Regions from separate parts of the Bradyrhizobium sp. ISRA436 genome, predicted to be linked through region 1. Evidence: predicted binding sites of a transcription regulator. Region 1 holds the regulator's gene; each other region holds the start of a gene.
The links. Region 1 encodes PhoB, which activates phosphate uptake and scavenging genes when phosphate is short. Its sites were predicted from a motif close to TGTCATNNANCTGTCAT; they were not measured.
Positions count from the first base shown of each region.

Region 2: phnF (phosphonate metabolism transcriptional regulator PhnF) is a predicted target of PhoB. The motif match lies at 3,264-3,280, and genes of this name have one in related genera.
Region 3: MTX23_RS20290 (DUF47 domain-containing protein) is a predicted target of PhoB. The motif match lies at 2,616-2,632, and genes of this name have one in related genera.
Region 4: MTX23_RS01990 (DUF2794 domain-containing protein) is a predicted target of PhoB. The motif match lies at 2,841-2,857, and genes of this name have one in related genera.

Region 1 is NZ_CP094519.1:7,133,135-7,137,725, reverse strand. It holds gene pstA (phosphate ABC transporter permease PstA) at 1-505, shown strand, start outside; gene pstB (phosphate ABC transporter ATP-binding protein PstB) at 502-1,320, shown strand; gene phoU (phosphate signaling complex protein PhoU) at 1,332-2,051, shown strand; gene phoB (phosphate regulon transcriptional regulator PhoB) at 2,110-2,820, shown strand; gene MTX23_RS33175 (GcrA family cell cycle regulator) at 2,919-3,431, opposite strand; gene MTX23_RS33170 (aspartate aminotransferase family protein) at 3,916-4,591, shown strand, end outside.
Region 2 is NZ_CP094519.1:2,155,335-2,159,925, reverse strand. It holds gene phnK (phosphonate C-P lyase system protein PhnK) at 1-149, opposite strand, end outside; gene MTX23_RS10235 (alpha-D-ribose 1-methylphosphonate 5-phosphate C-P-lyase PhnJ) at 142-1,026, opposite strand; gene MTX23_RS10230 (carbon-phosphorus lyase complex subunit PhnI) at 1,023-2,126, opposite strand; gene phnH (phosphonate C-P lyase system protein PhnH) at 2,130-2,738, opposite strand; gene phnG (phosphonate C-P lyase system protein PhnG) at 2,743-3,204, opposite strand; gene phnF (phosphonate metabolism transcriptional regulator PhnF) at 3,309-4,034, shown strand; gene phnE (phosphonate ABC transporter, permease protein PhnE) at 4,207-4,591, opposite strand, start outside.
Region 3 is NZ_CP094519.1:4,274,355-4,278,945, reverse strand. It holds gene MTX23_RS20305 (ABC transporter substrate-binding protein) at 1-564, shown strand, start outside; gene MTX23_RS20300 (branched-chain amino acid ABC transporter permease) at 629-1,492, shown strand; gene MTX23_RS20295 (branched-chain amino acid ABC transporter permease) at 1,494-2,462, shown strand; gene MTX23_RS20290 (DUF47 domain-containing protein) at 2,669-3,313, shown strand; gene MTX23_RS20285 (inorganic phosphate transporter) at 3,318-4,322, shown strand; gene sugE (quaternary ammonium compound efflux SMR transporter SugE) at 4,327-4,591, opposite strand, start outside.
Region 4 is NZ_CP094519.1:404,921-409,511, reverse strand. It holds gene MTX23_RS02005 (ABC transporter permease) at 1-619, shown strand, start outside; gene MTX23_RS02000 (Bax inhibitor-1/YccA family protein) at 854-1,645, shown strand; gene MTX23_RS01995 (GNAT family N-acetyltransferase) at 1,745-2,275, shown strand; gene MTX23_RS01990 (DUF2794 domain-containing protein) at 2,406-2,777, opposite strand; gene MTX23_RS01985 (DUF1223 domain-containing protein) at 3,348-4,109, opposite strand; gene acnA (aconitate hydratase AcnA) at 4,269-4,591, opposite strand, start outside.

The sequences.
Region 1 (4,591 bases):
CAGCGCGCCCTCGATCATCATCGGCCTGTTCATCTATGGCGCCGTGGTGGTGCCGATGCGCGGCTTCTCGGCGATCGCCGGCGCGCTGGCGCTCGCCGTGATCGTGATCCCGGTCGTGCTGCGCACCACCGAGGACATGCTGCTGCTGGTGCCCAACCCGCTGCGTGAGGCGGCCTCCGCGCTCGGCCTGCCGCGCTCGTTGGTGATCAAGCGAATCGCCTATCGTGCCGCCCGATCGGGTCTGATCACCGGCGTGCTGCTGGCGACCGCCCGCGTCGCCGGCGAAACCGCACCGCTGCTGTTCACCGCGCTGTCGAACCAGTTCTTCAACCTGAGCCTGACCAGCACGATGGCCAACCTGCCGGTGACCATCAACAACTTCGTGCAAAGCCCCTACGCCTACTGGAAGGAGTTGGCGTGGAGCGGTGCATTGCTCATCACCATCACCGTGCTCGCGCTCAACATTGGCGCGCGTATCCTTGGTGCCGAAAGGGCCGCAAAATGACCGAGCTTTCCGTTTCGACGACTGTCGCGAGCCACGTTCCCCAGGTGCCGCTTCCGGAGGCACCGCCGAAAGTCACGGTGCGCAACCTCAACTTCTATTACGGCGAGCACCACGCGCTGAAGAACATCAACCTGACGCTGGGCACCAACCGCGTCACGGCGTTCATCGGTCCGTCGGGCTGCGGCAAGTCGACCCTGCTGCGCATCTTCAACCGGATGTATGATCTCTATCCGGGCCAGCGTGCCGTCGGCCAGTTGATGCTGGACCAGACCAACATCCTCGACCCCAAGCTCGACCTCAACCTGTTGCGCGCGCGGGTCGGCATGGTGTTCCAGAAACCGACGCCGTTCCCGATGACGATCTACGAGAACATCGCCTTCGGCATCCGTCTCTACGAGAAGATCTCGAAGTCCGAGATGGACGACCGCGTCGAGAAGGCGCTGCGCGGCGGCGCGCTGTGGAATGAGGTCAAGGACAAGCTGAACGCCTCGGGCCTCTCGCTCTCGGGCGGGCAGCAGCAGCGCCTCTGCATCGCCCGCACCGTCGCGGTGCGGCCCGAGGTGATCCTGTTCGACGAGCCGTGCTCGGCCCTCGACCCGATCTCGACCGCCAAGGTCGAGGAGTTGATCCAGGAATTGTCCGAGGACTACACGATCGCGATCGTCACCCACAACATGCAGCAGGCGGCGCGCGTGTCCGACAAGACCGCCTTCATGTATCTTGGTGAACTGATCGAGTTCGACGACACCAACAAGATCTTCACCTCGCCGAGCGATCGACGCACCCAGGACTACATCACCGGCCGGTTCGGCTGAGGAGACACGCGATGGCTTCTGAACATACCGCCAAGGCATTCGACAGCGATCTGCAGGAACTCACGCGCCTGGTCGCCGAGATGGGCGGCCTCGTCGAGCGCATGATCACCGAATCCGTCGACGCGCTGATCCGCCGCGACGTCGCGCTCGGCAAGCGTGTCGTCGCCGCCGACGTCGAGATCGACGGTCTGCAGCACGTCATCGAGGAGCGCGCGGTGCTGACGATCGCGCGCCGCCAGCCGATGGCGATCGACCTGCGCGAGATCGTCGGCGCGATGCGGGTGGCCACGGATCTCGAGCGGATCGGCGACCTCGCCAAGAACATGGGCAAGCGCGTCGCGGCGCTGGAGAGCGATTTCCAGCCGCTGAAGCTGATCCGCGGCCTCGAGCACATGACCGACCTCGTGCTGTCGCAGGTGAAGTCGGTGCTCGACGCCTACGCCGCGCACGACCTGCCGGCCGCGATGGCCGTCTGGAAGGGCGACGAGGAGGTCGACGCGATCTGCACCTCGCTGTTCCGCGAACTGCTCACCTACATGATGGAGGACCCGCGCAACATCTCGTTCTGCATCCATCTGATGTTCTGTGCCAAGAACATCGAGCGGATCGGCGACCACGCCACCAATATCGCCGAAACCGTGTTCTACATGATCGAAGGCCAGCAGATCACCGACAAGCGCCCGAAGGGTGATATGACCACCTTTGCCACCACAGTGCCGGGCAACGGCTAGCTGAGGTGCTTGGTTCGCGTCCGGGCAACGGATCAACACAGAGAAAGAACATAGACCGATGAGCGCACGCATTCTGGTAGTCGAAGACGAGGAAGCGCTGACGACGTTGCTGCGCTACAACCTCGACGCGGAAGGCTACGACGTCGAAACGGTCGGGCGCGGCGACGATGCCGACACAAGGCTGAAGGAGCGTGTTCCCGATCTCGTGGTGCTTGACTGGATGCTGCCGGGCCTGTCCGGCATCGAGTTGTGCCGCCGCTTGCGCGCGCGGCCCGAGACCAAGCAGCTCCCGATCATCATGCTGACTGCGCGCGGCGAGGAGAGCGAGCGGGTCCGCGGCCTCGCCACCGGCGCCGACGATTACATCGTCAAGCCGTTCTCGGTGCCGGAGCTGCTGGCGCGCGTGAAGGGCCTGTTGCGCCGCGCGAGCCCCGAGCGGCTCGCGACTGTGCTGACCTATGGCGACATCGAACTCGACCGCGAGAAGCGCCGCGTGGCGCGCTCGGGCCGTCCGATCGATCTCGGGCCGACCGAGTATCGCCTGCTTGAGTTCTTCCTCGAGCATCCCGGCCGCGTGTTCAGCCGCGAGCAGCTGCTCGACAGCGTCTGGGGCCGCGACATCTATATCGACGAGCGGACCGTCGACGTGCATATCGGCCGGCTGCGCAAGCTGCTCAATCCCGGCCGCGAGCAGGATCCGATCCGCACCGTGCGCGGCGCCGGCTATGCGCTGGACGACCGCTTCGCCAAGGCCGAGCCGCAGCATTAAGCGTGAGTGTCGTCGCGGCGCCTGCCGGGACACATCACCAGGCTCTGCAGGCATAAAAAATCCCCGCTTGCGCGGGGATTTCGTTTCATGAGCTGTGTTTACCGTGTCGGCGGTTTGTTGGCCGGGCGGCGCCGATCGGCGGCCGGCTGGTAGGCGACACGCGAGTGATGCGCGCAATAGGGCAGGCCGGTGAGTGCCTTGCCGCCGCAGAAGAAGAATTCGGGGCTCGAGGGGTCGCCGACCGGCCAATGGCACGTGGCCTCGTTCAGCTCGAGCAGGGACAGCCGCTGGCTCATCGGAACCACATTGTCATAGGCGACCGGATCCGGCTCCAGCTCGACCTCGAAGGCGTGCGCGAGCGCCGTGTTGCCACGCGAGACCGGGCGTGCCACCCGCATCATGTGTTGGGCGGGACGGGCCTTGCGCTGCCGCGGGGCCGCGGTGGAGGGGGCCTTGGCACGGCCGGACAGGCCAAGCCGATGCACTTTGCCGATCACGGCGTTTCGCGTCACATTGCCGAGTTCCGCCGCAATTTGGCTGGCCGACAGGCCCGCCTCCCAGAGCTTCTTCAGCTGCTCGACGCGATCATCGGACCAGGTCAATACCGTCATCGCATTCTTCCCTTCGCCTTGCGCCGGCCAGTCATTGGAGCGGCGCTGCGAGCCAAATCTGACAAATATCCCTGCGGGCAGAATCCCTTAGCCCTCGCCGGACGCGGTTTTGCGCCCGAACGTGTACGCAGAACGAAAGCTACTTAGAGGGTCCAGTACTGCCGCACGAGATGTCGTATCCGACAGGCCAAACGCTACAATATGGCGTGACTCTGGCGCAAGAGTCCGCGGCAGCGCGTCCACATGTTCCCACACTTATGCATTGCAAAGAGGCTTTTCCACCTCACCGGAATGCACCGGATCGCGCGCGTTTCGCATTGCAGGAAGGCCACTTCGTGGCGATTGACAGCGACTGCCCGCAGCATACAATGTTTGCCACGTGCCGCCCGAAAAGGCGGCACGTTTTGTTTTCCGAAGCTGGCCGTTGCTGCGCTGGCGTCAAGGCACGCGGCAATTGTCGGCCTCAAACCCGTCAGTGATTGCCATGACCAATAGCGCCACGTCGCATCTGCTCCCCGTCTTCGCCAGGGTCGATCTCGGCTTCGAACGCGGCGAGGGCGCCTGGCTCGTCGCAACCAACGGCGATCGCTATCTCGATTTCACGTCAGGTGTCGCGGTCAACGCGCTCGGGCACGCGCATCCGCATCTGGTCAAGGCGCTGCAGGAACAGGCGACCAAGCTCTGGCACATGTCGAACCTGTTCAAGAGCCCGGACGGCGAGGTGCTCGCCGCACGGCTCTGCGAACAGAGCTTTGCCGACTACGTGTTCTTCTGCAATTCCGGCGCAGAAGCGATGGAAGGCGTGATCAAGCTGGTCCGCCACTATCACTTCTCCAAGGGCCATGCCGAGCGGTACCGCATCACCACCTTCGAGGGCGCGTTCCACGGCCGCACGCTCGGAACACTCGCCGCCACCGGTTCCGCCAAATATCTCGAGGGCTTCGGTCCGCCGATGGATGGATTCGACCAGGTTCCGCATGGCGACATCGAGGCGGTGAAGAAGGCGATCGGGCCGCACACTGCCGGCATCCTGATCGAGCCGGTGCAGGGCGAGGGCGGCGTGCGCTCGGCGCCGCAAGCCTTCTTCAAGGCGTTGCGTCAGCTCTGCGACGAGCACGGCCTGTTGCTTGCGTTCGACGAGGTGCAGACCGGCATGGGCC
Region 2 (4,591 bases), 2.5 Mb from region 1:
GAGCCGGACTCGCCGACGATCGCCAGCACCTCGCCGGCATAGAGCGAGAAGGAGACGTCGCGGCAGGCCGCGAGCTGGCCATAGTTCTTGGCAAGCCCTTCGGCGACCAGCAGCGGCTGGTCGTTGTCGAGGCGGGACAGCTCAGACATGCGCCTTCTCCTTGTGCGGCGCCGCGCTCAGCGTGCCGTGATGTCCGGCCGCCTGGCGCTGCTCGCAGAAATCGGTGTCGGAGCAGACGAACATCCGCCCGCCCTTGTCGTCGGTGACGATCTCGTCGAGATAGGAATCGTCGGCGCCGCACAGCGCACACGGCGCATCGAAACGGTAGCGCGTGAACGGGTGATCCGCGAAATCGAGCGAGACCACCGTGGTGTGCGGCGGGATCGCGTAGATGCGCTTCTCGCGGCCGGCGCCGAACAGCTGCAGCGCCGGGCAATTGTCCATCTTCGGATTGTCGAATTTCGGCGTCGGCGACGGATCCATCACATAGCGCGCGTTCACCTTCACCGGATAGGCGTAGGCGGTCGCGATGTGGCCGAACCGCGCGATATCCTCGTAGAGTTTCACATGCATCAGCCCGTATTCGGCGAGCGCGTGCATACGCCGCGTCTCGGTCTCGCGCGGCTCGAGGAAGCGCAGGGGCTCCGGGATCGGCACCTGATAGACCAGCACCTGGCTCGCATGCAGCGGCGCCTCGGGAATGCGGTGCCGGGTCTGGATCACGGTCGCGTCCGTGGTCGAGGTCGTGGTCGCAACGCCCGCGGTCTTGCCGAAGAACTTGCGGATCGAAATCGCGTTGGTGGTGTCGTCCGAGCCTTGATCAATCACCTTCAGAACGTCGTCGGGGCCGAGGATTGCTGCGGTGACCTGCACGCCGCCGGTGCCCCAGCCATAGGGCATCGGCATCTCGCGGCTCGCGAACGGCACCTGGTAGCCGGGAATCGCGATCGCCTTCAGGATCGCGCGGCGGATCATCCGTTTGGTCTGCTCGTCGAGATAGGCGAAGTTGTAAGTCGGCGCGTTCATTCCGCGGCCTCCTGCATTTCGGGAGCCTCGTTCGCCTCGGCGAATTCCTGCCGCAGCTTGCGCAGCAAGCCGAGCTCGGACTGGAAGTCGACGTAATGCGGCAGCTTCAGATGCTCGACGAAGCCGGTCGCCTGAACATTGTCGGAGTGCGACATCACGAACTCCTCGTCCTGCGCCGGCGAGGTCACCTCCTCGTCGAGCTCGCGCGCGCGAAGAGCGCGATCGACCAGCGCCATCGACATCGTCTTGCGCTCGCTCTGCCCGAAGGCCAGGCCATAGCCGCGGGTGAAGCACGGCGCTTCGGTCGCCGAGCCCTTGAACTGGTTGACCATCTGGCACTCGGTCAGTTCGATCGAGCCGAGCGGAACGGCAAAGCCTGCGTCCTCGGCGAAGAACTCGACCTCGACATCGCCGAAGCGGATCTCGCCCGCGAACGGATGGTTGCGGCCATAGCCGCGCTGCGTCGAATAGCCGAGCGCGAGCAGGAAACCTTCGTCGCCACGAGCCAGGTTCTGCAGCCGCAGGTCGCGGTCGGCCGGAAAGTTCAGCGGCTCGCGCGTGAGGTCGCCGACCGGTGCGTCGGCGTCCGCCTGCGGCGAGCCTTCGATCAGGCCGTCACGGCCGAGAATGTCGGTCACGCGCGGCGTCGCGGCCTGCGACGCCTCCGCCGTCAGCGGCTGCTCCGGCACGAAACCCTCGGCAAGCTGCGGATCGAGCAGGCGATGGGTGTAGTCGAAGGTCGGCCCCAGGATCTGGCCGCCCGGAATGTCCTTGAAGGTCGAGGAGACACGACGCCGCACCTGCATCTCGCCGGTATTTACAGGCTCGGTCGCGCCGAAGCGCGGCAGCGTGGCACGGAACGCGCGGACCAGGAAGATCGCCTCGATCATGTCGCCGCGCGCCTGCTTGATCGCCAGCGCCGCGAGCTCGCGATCGTAGAGCGAGCCTTCGGTCATGACGCGATCGACGCCGAGCGAGAGCTGTTCGGCGATCTGCGCCAGCGACACCTCCGGCACATCGCGGTCGCCACGCCGTTCATGCGCGAGCAGGCGGTGGGCGTTCTCAATGGCGCGTTCACCTCCCTTGACGGCTACATACATCGCTTACACTCCGCTTGCGACCAACCGCGTGGTGCGGGGGATCGCGACAATGGCATCGTCATGGACCAGCACGACGTCGATGCCGCGCGGGAACAAGGCTTCGTTAATCGCAAGCCGCCCGAACAGGTCGCGCGGCTGGATCATCGCCTGCAGCAGCGCCGTGCCGTCGATGCCCGGCCCCTTCAGCTCAAAGGCCGGCCCCTGCGTCAGGCTGTCCACCTGCAGGATCAGCGTGGTCGAGCGATCCGGATATTCGCTGCTGCCGAACGCAAAGCGATCGAGCGCCGGCAGGCTCGCCGCATCGCCGATGAGCGCGAAACTGGCGACCATAGAATCCGCAATCACCGGCGCGCTGGTGTGAAACTTCAGCCATCTCGCGACATCCGGCGTCGCCGACATCGCGCCATCGAGCCAAATCGGCGTGTCGTGATCGAACAGCGTCAGCGCAATCGCAGCCGTGCCGCGCATCATGCCGGCGGGCGTCCCCGCCTGCGCCGCGACGCGCTGGACGCTGCCCGGGCGCGCCATCGCGTCCATTACCGAGCGGAACGTCGACTGCGCCGACAACACCTTGTCGGCAAAACCTGCGGGCAATTCGGCAACCGTCGTCATCGTATCATCCTTCCCCGCGCACCATGGTGTAGAAATCGACCCGCGTCGCCGCGGTCTCGGCGGCCTTGCGGCTGCGTTCAGCGTCGACCGCCGCACGCAGCGGCGCGATCACCTTCGCCTCCACCTCGCCGGACAACTCCGCCGATTGCACCATGGCGTCACACAGCGCGATCATCTGCGCCTTTTGTGCATCGCGGCCGAGCGTGTAGCCGAAGCCCACCTCGCCGGTCGCAAGCCGCACCGCGGCGCGCGACACCGTCGCCTCGCCGAGATTGAACGGCGCGCCGTCGCCGCCGACCCGGCCGCGCAGCATCACGAGGCCATTCTCGGGCTCGCGGAGATTTTCATGCGCCGGCACCGCGATCTGCCGCATTCGCTCCGCGATCTCGGCGGCGCCGGAATGCGCCAGCACCGCCATTGCGGCCTTGCGCTGCGCCTCTTTGCTGTTCCGACCGGCCGAACTCATGAGCAACCTTGCCCGACTCAAGTTGTCTATGTTAATAGACAACTTGATAGCGAAGCGCCATGACTGTTTCGTGACAAACTGAAGATTTCTGGTATCACGGCGCCATGAGCATGCAGGAAAGTTCCGGCGTCGCCTTGTGGCGGCAGGTCGCCGACGGCATCGAGCGCGGCATCGCTGACGGCCGCTTCGTCGCGGGCGAAAAGCTGCCCGGCGAGATGGAGATCGCGGAGACCTATCGCGTCAACCGCCACACCGTGCGGCGCGCGCTCGCGGCGCTGGCGGAACGCGGCCTGGTGCGCGCCGAGCGCGGCAGCGGCACCTATGTCGAAGCGCAGCGCCTCGCCTATCCCCTGCGCTCACGCACCCGATTTTCCGAGATCGTCGGCGCCGGCGGACACGAGCCGCGCGGCCAGCTGATCGACGCCCGCGGCGACGTCGCCACCCGCGAGATCGCCCGCGAGCTGGGCCTGAAGATCGGCGCCCCGCTGGTCCGGATCGAGTCGGTCCGGCTCGCCGACCGCACGCCGATCTGCGTCTCCACCACCTGGCTGTCGGCCGAGCGCTTTCCCGATGCCGGCAACGTGTTCGCCAACGTCCGCTCCATGACGAAGCTGCTGGCGCATTACGGCGTCAGGGACTACCGGCGCTCCTCGACCCGGATCACCGGAGCGATCGTCGATGCCACCGATGCGGTGCGGCTCAATCTCGCGCTGGGCCACGCGGTGCTCGTCGTCGATGCCACCGACGTCGACACTGCTGACAAGCCGCTGGTCACCAAGCGCTCTCGCTTCGCCGCCGAGCGCGTGGAGTTTCTGGTGGAGAACAGTTGAGTATCCCTCCCTCTCCCCGTTCTTGCGGGGTCGAGACGAGCGAAGCTCGCTCTTAGAGGGTCGGGGTGAGGGGGGCCGCCTCCGCAAATTCGAGAGTTGAGAGTGCGCGGAGAGTCCCCCCTCACCCGGACGCAATCCGACCTCTCCCCGCAAGAGCGGGCGAGGTGACTTCCTAGGCCACCGCCCTTTGCCCGATGATGGCGAAGCGCAGCCTGCTCGAGATGAAGTCGATCGCGGCGACCGCGATCAGGATCATCAGGATCAGGAACGACACCTTCTGCCACTCCAGCACGCGGATCTGCTCGGCGAGCTGCAGGCCAATGCCGCCGGCGCCGACGATGCCGATGATCGTAGCCGAACGGGTGTTGGACTCGATGAAATAGAGCACCTGCCCCGCGATGACCGGCAGCACCTGCGGCAACAGGCCGAAGCGGATTTCATGCAGCGCATTGCCGCCGGAGGCCCTGATACCCTCGACCTGCTTGCGGTCGGCCGCCTCGATCGCCTCGGAGAACAGCTTTCCGAACGCACCGAAATCCGACACCGCGATCGCCAGC
Region 3 (4,591 bases), 2.9 Mb from region 1:
GCCAAGATCATCGGCCTTGCCAATGCCGGCGGCGACACCACCAACTCGATCAAGCAGGCCGCCGAGTTCGGCATCGTCAAGGGCGGCCAGAAGCTCGCGGCGCTCCTACTGTTCCTGACCGATGTCAAGGCGATCGGGCTCGAGACCGCACAGGGCCTCAACTTCACCGAGACGTTCTACTGGGACCTGAACGACCAGACCCGTGCCTTCTCCAAGCGCTTCTCGGAGCGGATGAAGAACAGCGCTCCCCCGACCATGGTGCAGGCCGGCGTCTATGCGGGCCTGATGCATTATTTCAAGGCGCTGGAAGCGCTCGGCGGCAATCCGCATGACGGCGTCAAGGTGGTCGCCAAGATGAAGTCGATCCCGACCGACGATCCTCTGTTCGGCAAGGGCGAGATCCAGCCCAACGGCCGTGTCACGCACAGCGCCTATCTGTTCGAGGTGAAGAAGCCGTCGGAGTCCAAGGGGCCGTGGGATTTCTACAAGCTGGTCGGCACCGTGCCGGGCAACCAGGCTTTCACCCCGCTCGACAAAAGCACCTGCCCATTGCTGAAGAAGTAACAATCGTGTCCGTCGGTCACGGCGTGACCGGCGGGCTTTGTCTACCCAAGCGAAAGCTCATTCGATGCAGGCTTTATACGCACAGCTCCTGGTGGGACTGATCAACGGCTCGTTCTATGCGTTGCTCAGTCTGGGGCTCGCCGTGATCTTCGGCATGCTCAACATCATCAATTTCGCGCACGGCGCGGTCTACATGATGGGCGCCTTCGTGGCGTATTTCCTGCTCAACCTGGGCGGCATCAACTACTGGTGGGCGCTGATCATCGCGCCGATCGTGGTTGGCATCTTCGGCATGATCCTCGAACGCACCATGCTGCAATGGCTGACGGGGCTCGACCATCTCTACGGGCTGCTTCTGACCTTCGGCATTGCACTGATCATTCAGGGTGTGTTCCAGAATTATTTCGGCTCGTCCGGTCTGCCTTATTCGATCCCGGATCAGCTCAGGGGCGGCATGAATCTCGGCTTCATGTTCCTGCCGATCTATCGCGGCTGGGTCGTCGTGTTCTCGCTGGTGGTTTGTCTGGCGACCTGGTTCCTGATCGAGAAGACGCAGCTCGGCGCTTACCTGCGCGCCGCCACTGAAAATCCGACGCTGGTGCGCGCCTTCGGCATCAACGTGCCGCGCATGATCACGCTGACCTACGGGCTCGGCGTCGGCCTCGCGGCGCTTGCCGGCGTGCTATCGGCGCCGATCAACCAGGTCCGGCCGCTGATGGGCGCCGATCTGATCATCGTGGTGTTCGCGGTGGTCGTGATCGGCGGCATGGGCTCGATCATGGGATCGATCATCACGGGCTTCGCGCTCGGCGTGATCGAGGGACTGACCAAGTATTTTTATCCCGAAGCCTCCAACACCGTGGTGTTTGTCCTGATGGTGCTGGTGCTGCTGGTGAAACCCACGGGACTGACGGGACGGGCGGCCTGATATGTCAGCATTGACCGACGATACGATTCCGGTGACGCCGCGCGCGATGCGCGACGAAATGATTGTGTTCGCCGTGATGGCGGTGCTGCTGGCGGTGGTGCCGTGGACGGGGGTCTATCCCTTCTTCGTCATGCAGGCGCTGTGCTTCGCGCTGCTCGCCTGCGCCTTCAACCTCCTGATCGGCTATGGCGGCCTGCTGTCGTTCGGCCACGCGATGTTCCTTGGCACCGCGGGCTACGTGTCGGCGCATGCGCTGAAGGTGTGGGGGCTGCCGCCCGCGCTCGGCATCGTGGTCGGCACGGCCGCCGCGGCCTTGCTCGGCCTCATCACCGGTTACATTTCGATCCGCCGGCAGGGCATCTATTTCTCGATGATCACGCTGGCGCTGTCGCAGCTGCTCTACTTCATCTATCTGCAGGCGCCGTTCACCCACGGCGAAGACGGCATCCAGGGCATTCCGCAGGGCCACCTGTTCGGGATCTTCGACCTCTCCAAGCCGATGGTGCTCTATTACGTCGTGCTGGTCGGATTTCTCGCCGGCTTCCTCCTGATCTACCGGACCATCAATTCGCCGTTCGGCGAGGTCCTGAAGTCGATCCGCGAGAACGAGCCGCGCGCGATTTCGCTGGGCTACAAGACCGACCAGTACAAGCTGCTCGCTTTCATCCTGTCGGGCACGCTGGCGGGATTCGCCGGCTCGCTGAAGGTCTTCGTGGCGCAGAACGCCTCGCTCACCGACGTGCATTGGTCGATGTCCGGTGAAATCGTGCTGATGACGCTGGTCGGCGGTCTCGGCACGATTTTCGGACCCGTGGTCGGCGCCTTCGTGATCATCGCCATGCAGCAATACCTTGCCGGCTTCGGCCAGTGGGTGACGGTGATCCAGGGCGTCATCTTCGTGGCCTGTGTGCTGCTGTTCCGGCGTGGTCTCGTCGGCGAGCTCGCCCATTACTTCCGGCGGTCGCTGTAGGGCGCTTTCGAGCGAAGCGGACCCCGGTTCGCACAAAAAAGCGTCAAACCACAATCTTGGGCACGGGCGAGCGGCCTTTCGAGAGCCGACATAGCGGTGGATGACCGCCCATTCGGGCGGTCGCCCCCGGATGCTTTCCTCGCGAAATGTTCTATGACAGTTTTGTGACTGCCTCCGATGGCCGTCCAAAACGATGGAACTGAACAATGTTGCGCTGGTTTCGCTCCTTTCTGCCCAAGGAAGAGCGGTTTTTCGACCTGTTCGCCCGCCATGCCCAGACCTCCGTGCAGTGCGCGTTGGCGCTGCAGGACATGTTGAAGGGCGGGGAGGAGACGCCCGTCTTCTGCCAACGTGTCAATCAGTTCGAGAACGACGCGGACAACATCACCCGTGAGGTCCTGACCGCCGTCCGCCGCACCTTCATCACCCCGTTCGATCGCGGCGACATCAAAAGCCTGATCACGTCGATGGACGATGCCGTCGACCAGATGCAGCAGACCGCGAAGGCGGTCGTGCTGTTCGAGGTGCGATCGTTCGAACCGCCGATGCGCGAGATCGGCAGCCTGATCATCGAATGCGCCAATCTGGTCGGCCGCGCGCTGCCTTTGCTGCAATCGATCGGGCAGAACGTCGTGATGCTGACCCAGATCACCGAGGAGCTGACCAAGCTCGAGGGCCGGGTCGACGATCTCCACGATATCGGCCTGAAGGAATTGTTCCTCAAGCATCGCGACGCCAACACGATGGACTTCATCGTCGGTGCGGAGATCTACGATCATCTCGAGAAGGTGGCCGACCGCTTCGATGACGTCGCCAACGAGATCAACTCCATCGTGATCGAGCAGGTCTAATCACGTGGACGCCACGTTGGGTCTTCCCGTTCTCGTCATCCTGATCGCGGTCGCGCTGCTGTTCGACTTCCTGAACGGCCTGCACGACGCCGCCAATTCGATCGCGACCATCGTCTCGACGCGCGTGCTGCGGCCGCAATATGCGGTGTTCTGGGCGGCGTTCTTCAATTTCGTCGCCTTCACGGTGTTCGGCCTGCACGTCGCCAACACCATCGGCACCGGGATCATTGACCCGTCGGTCGTGGACGCGACCGTGATCTTCGCGGCGCTGGTCGGCGCGATCATCTGGAACCTGATCACCTGGGGACTCGGCATTCCATCGTCGAGCTCGCACGCGCTGATCGGCGGCCTGGTCGGCGCCGGGATGGCGAAGGCGGGGATTTCGGCGGCGGTGTGGAGCGGGCTCTCCAAGACACTGCTTGCGATCGTGCTGTCGCCTTTGGTCGGCTTCCTGCTGGCGCTGGTGCTGGTCGCGATCGTGTCCTGGCTCTCGGTGCGCTCGACACCGTTTGCCGTCGACCGCGCCTTCCGCATCCTGCAATTCGCCTCCGCCTCGCTCTATTCGCTCGGCCATGGCGGCAACGACGCGCAGAAGACCATGGGCATTATCGCCGTGCTGCTCTATTCGCAGGGGCACACCGGCGAGACGTTCCACATCCCTTTCTGGGTGGTGCTGGCCTGCCAGAGCGCGATGGCGCTGGGCACGTTGATGGGCGGCTGGCGGATCGTCCGCACCATGGGCCTGCGCATCACGAAGCTGACGCCGATGCAGGGCTTCTGCGCCGAGACCGGCGGCGCCGCGACCCTGTTCATGGCAACCTATCTGGGGGTTCCTGTCTCGACCACGCACACCATCACCGGCGCCATCGTCGGCGTCGGTGCGGCACGGCGGCTGTCCGCTGTGCGCTGGAGCGTGGCGAGCTCGATCGTCTACGCCTGGCTGATCACGATTCCCGCCTCCGCGGCGGTTGCTGCGCTGACCTATTGGGTGGTGCTGATCCTGCGGTGATGGATCAGGTCACCAGCTTCAGCCCGACAATGCCGGCAACGATCAGTCCGATGCTGGCAAGCCGCATCGCAGTCGCCGGTTCGCCGAACAGGACGATGCCGAGCGCCGCGGTTCCGACCGCGCCGATCCCGGTCCAGACCGCATAGGCGGTTCCGATCGGCAAGGTCTTGAGCGCGACGCCGAGCAGAATGACGCTGCCGGCCATGGCCGCCAGCGTCAGCGCCGACGGTCCGATCCGCGAGAAACCCTCGGTATATTTCAGCCCAATC
Region 4 (4,591 bases), 780 kb from region 1:
CGCCAATCTACGCGATATCGACTGGCAAGGGCTCGGCATCAACTTCGTGCTGGTGTTCTCGCCGAATGCCTTCAAGGGCGCACCGCACAGCCACGTCGCGACCTTGACGGAACCACATCCGGGCTCCGCCGATGACGCCCGCATCATCAAGCAGGTCGCCGACGCCTTCCCGATGGTGACGAGCGTGCGGGTCCGCGAGGCACTGGAAACGATCGGCAGCGTCGTCAGCAACCTTGTGCTGGCGATCCGCGGCGCCAGCGCCGTGACGCTGATCTCCGCCATCCTGGTGCTGGGCGGAGCGCTGGCCGCCGGCCACCGCCACCGGGTCTACGACGCCGTCATCCTCAAGACGCTCGGCGCAACACGGGCACGGCTGCTCGGCGCCTACGCGCTGGAGTACCTTATGATCGGCTTTGCAACCGCCGCGTTCGGAATCATCGCCGGCTCGATCGCGGCCTGGCTGATCGTCACGCGGCTGATGACGCTGAGCTTCATCTGGCAGGCCGGGAGCTCCGCGCTGGTCGTGGTCGCCGCACTGATCCTTACCGTCGGATTGGGTTTGGCCGGAACACTGCTCGCACTCAATCAGAAACCCGCTTCGGTGCTGCGGAATTTGTGACAATTTGTAGCGCCGGCTACACCGTTTTTCGCCGCAAATGCCGCATCAGAGCGACATTCAGCCGCGCGTGGAAGCTTGCGTCGCATGTGTTAATTTCCCACATACCAACCGGGTCGGATGATCGGTTTGATGACACGGAATTAATGTTCCGCAAACCGCGCCATCTGAGATAGATTTACGACCGGCGCCGCAAATCCCTTGCGCTCCACCGGGACCAACCACGGGAATTCGACCATGTCGGACCTAGACCGTAACTACGCTTCTCCTTTCGGCCGGGCCGCCGGGCGCATTGACGCTGCGGCCGTCGACGCCGGTCTGCGCGCCTACATGCTGCGCATCTACAACTACATGAGCATCGGCCTGGCCATCACCGGCCTCGCCGCGCTCGGTGTCTATATGGCTGCGGTGACCGGCGATCCGTCCGCCGCCGTCGCGAAGTTTGGCAGTGCCTATCTGACGCAGTTCGGCTACGCGATGTTCGTCAGCCCGCTGAAGTGGCTGTTCATCCTCGCCCCTCTGGTGATGGTGTTCGTCATCTCGGCCGGCATCAACCGCCTGGCACCCTCGACCGCCCAGATGCTGTTCTGGGTGTTCTCGGCGCTGATGGGCCTGTCGCTGTCGTCGATCTTCCTGGTGTACACACACACCTCGATCGTGCGCGTGTTCTTCATCACCGCAGCGACGTTCGGTGCGCTCAGCCTTTACGGCTACACCACCAAGCGTGACATGAGCGGCATGGGCTCGTTCCTGTTCATGGGCCTGATCGGCATCATCATCGCCAGCCTGGTCAACCTGTTCCTGGCGAGCTCAGCGCTGCAGTTCATCGTGTCGGTGGTCGGCGTGCTGGTGTTCGCGGGCCTCACCGCCTGGGATACCCAGCGGCTGAAGAACGACTACATCTACGGCTACGCCTCGCAGGGCGGCGCGATTGCAGAGCGCGCGGCGATCACCGGTGCACTCTCGCTCTACCTGAACTTCATCAACCTGTTCACGCTGCTCCTGCAGCTCCTCGGCCAGCGCGACTGACGCGCAACGCCGATCGGACAGATCGAAGCCCCGGCCCAACGGCCGGGGCTTTTCTTTTGCGCGGAGCAAAAATAGTGTCGCGCCATGTCCGATGCAGAAATGGCCCGAACAGAGGTCAGGCCCACCACCGAAGCCGACCTCCCCTCCATCACCGCGATCTATGAGCAGGCGGTGCGCTTCGGCACCGCCACGTTCGAGCTGATCCCGCCCGACCTCTCCGAGATGACCCGCCGCTACAGGGCGCTGATCGATGGCGGCTTTCCCCATTTCGTCGCCGTGCACGAGGGCGGCGTGGTCGGCTATGCCTATGCCGGCCCCTACCGGCCACGCCCCGCCTACCGCTTCACGGTCGAGAACTCGGTCTATCTGGATCCCGCGATCCATCGCCGCGGCGTCGGCCTGCAGCTGATGGAGCGCCTGATCGCCGAATGCACAGAGCGTGGCTTCCGGCAGATGATCGCCGTGATCGGCGATTCCGCCAATGCCGGCTCGATCGGCCTGCATCGCAGATGCGGTTTCCAGATGATCGGGACACATCCCAGCGTCGGCCTGAAGTTCGGCCGCTGGCTCGACACCGTGATGATGCAGCGCAAACTCGGAGAAGGCGGCGCAACGGTGCCGGCGGATTAGACGAGCCGAGGGTATGGGATTCGGAGCCCGCATGAGCGAAGCGATATCCGGGGAAGTCGCATCTGCTTGGCGAGATCGTCCCCGGATGTCGCTACGCTCATCCGGGCTACAATAGCCGCAATTGACGCGCCTAGACCAGCGCCAGCTTGCGGTCGATCACCAGCAGCACGCGCTCGAGCTCATGGCCGCGGCGCAGGATCAGGCCTGTCGCCGAGATCACGCTGTACATGCCCTGCTTGCGCGCGAGGCGCGGGTCCTTCTCGATGCGGTAGATCGGCACTTCGGAGGCTCGGCGAAACACCGAGAACACCGCACGGTCCTTCAGGAAGTCGATCGCGTAATCGCGCCACTCACCGTCGGCGACCATGCGGCCATAGAGATTGAGGATGCGGTTAAGTTCAAGTCGATTGAATGTCACGCGGTTGGGCTGAGGGGCCGCAGCGGCGGCGCGCGCCACGGCGCGAATCCCGCTCGGATCAGTGTCCTCCGACATCAAACTCATCGAGCGCCTCCTGTCATCCCGGCGACGATCTTGTTCCGAAGGCCGGTGCCCCCTCTTCGGGATCGTCACGAGACTGACATGATCGCGCTAAGCGGGAGGCACCGCAAGGGGCCATTCTCGATGCAATCAGGCAGAACCGTGTCGGAGCGCGACGGATTGTCCAAAAGACTGTCCAAAAAAGAGTCACAGGAACGTTAGAAGAATCATATTACCGCCCCACTTCCGCCCATCGCCCGCCCCGCGGCTCTGCAAAAAGGAAGCCCTGCGTTGGCCCGGTCCTTTCGGTTCCGGATTCCTCAGCCCCCAGCCCCCCGGGGCCGTCAGGATCGGGCCTGTACGCAGGGGAGTTGATCCCCAACACTGGGCCAACGAAAGTTGGTCCTTTTTGTTTTTGAGTGTCCTCATGCGCGATCGAAGCGAATGCGCAGAGTCGAGCCGCCCTCACCTCAACAGAATTCGAGATCGATATCGCCGCCAATGTCTCGGAGAGACGGCGCGCATCAGCACGCGATCCGGAGGCCTGCGTTCACACGAAGCGTGACGCTGACCTCCGTGACAATGATGCGCACCTTAGCGCAGTGACGTGAACGCCGCGCCGAGCATCGGACCCGGCTTGTCGCGACTGCCATCCTGGACGTACACGGCGGCAGCATCGACGCCGTCACGCGCGATGTTCTCCAGCGGCACGGTCCAGCTTCCGGACGAACCGTTCCAGTCGCCGACCTTCAGCAGATTGCGCACAACATTGTGGTAGGTGATTTCGCGGCCGCGATTCTCGCCGCGCCCGATCGAGATCGGCACCGATTTCGAGATCGAGCAGATCCACACTTCGCCACGCGACGCCGTCGGCGACCTGGACGCCGCCACCGAAACATTGATCTGCTTGCCGGTCAGCGTCATCGACACCGGCACCGACATCACGCCGGCGCTCTTGTCGGTGTCCCTGATCGCGCTCTCGATGGAGGCGCGATCGCTGCCGATCACATGCGCCGAGCCGTTGATCACGGCCTGCGGCGTGTAGACATCGCGATCGCCGCGCATATGCGAATAGGCCTTCTGGCGCGCGCTGAAACGCGCATCGGCCAGCGTATCCTTCCAGCCGAGATAATCCCAATAGTCGATCGGCATGCTCAGCGCGATGACACTGGGATCTTTGGCAAGCTCGCCGATGATCTTGTCCGCGGGCGGACAGGACGAGCATCCCTGCGAGGTAAATAGTTCGACGACAGCACGCGGATCGGCGTGAGCGGGGCGGATGATTGCGACGATTGCGCAGATACCAAGCGCGCGGGACCATCGCGAGACACGATTATAGGCCATCATCGCTGTCATACTGCGAACCAGTCGTGATGATTTCCATCCGTATTTGTACGGAGCATGGAGTTGTCCCTGAACCGCGTGCCCCAAACGCGAGAAAGCGGCCTTTTTCATAGGCCGCCTTCCCTTTAGCCGCTACTCACTAAGCAGTGAGCCACGGATCACAAATCCGCGTTAGGCGGCGAGTTTGCGCAGCACATAATGCAGGATGCCGCCGTTGCGATAGTAATCCAGCTCATCGAGCGTATCGATACGGCAGAGCAGGGGGACTTCCTTCTTGCCACCCTCGTTTGAGGTGATCTCCGCGGTCAACGTCTGACGCGGCTTCAGATCACCCTGGAGCCCGCGGATCGTGACCTTCTCGTCGCCCTTCAGGCCGAGCGAGGACCACGAGGTGCCCTCCTGGAAGGTGAGTGGAAGCACACCCATGCCGACCAGGTTGGAGCGATGGATGCGCTCGAAGCTCTGGCAGATCACCGCACGCACCCCGAGGAGGC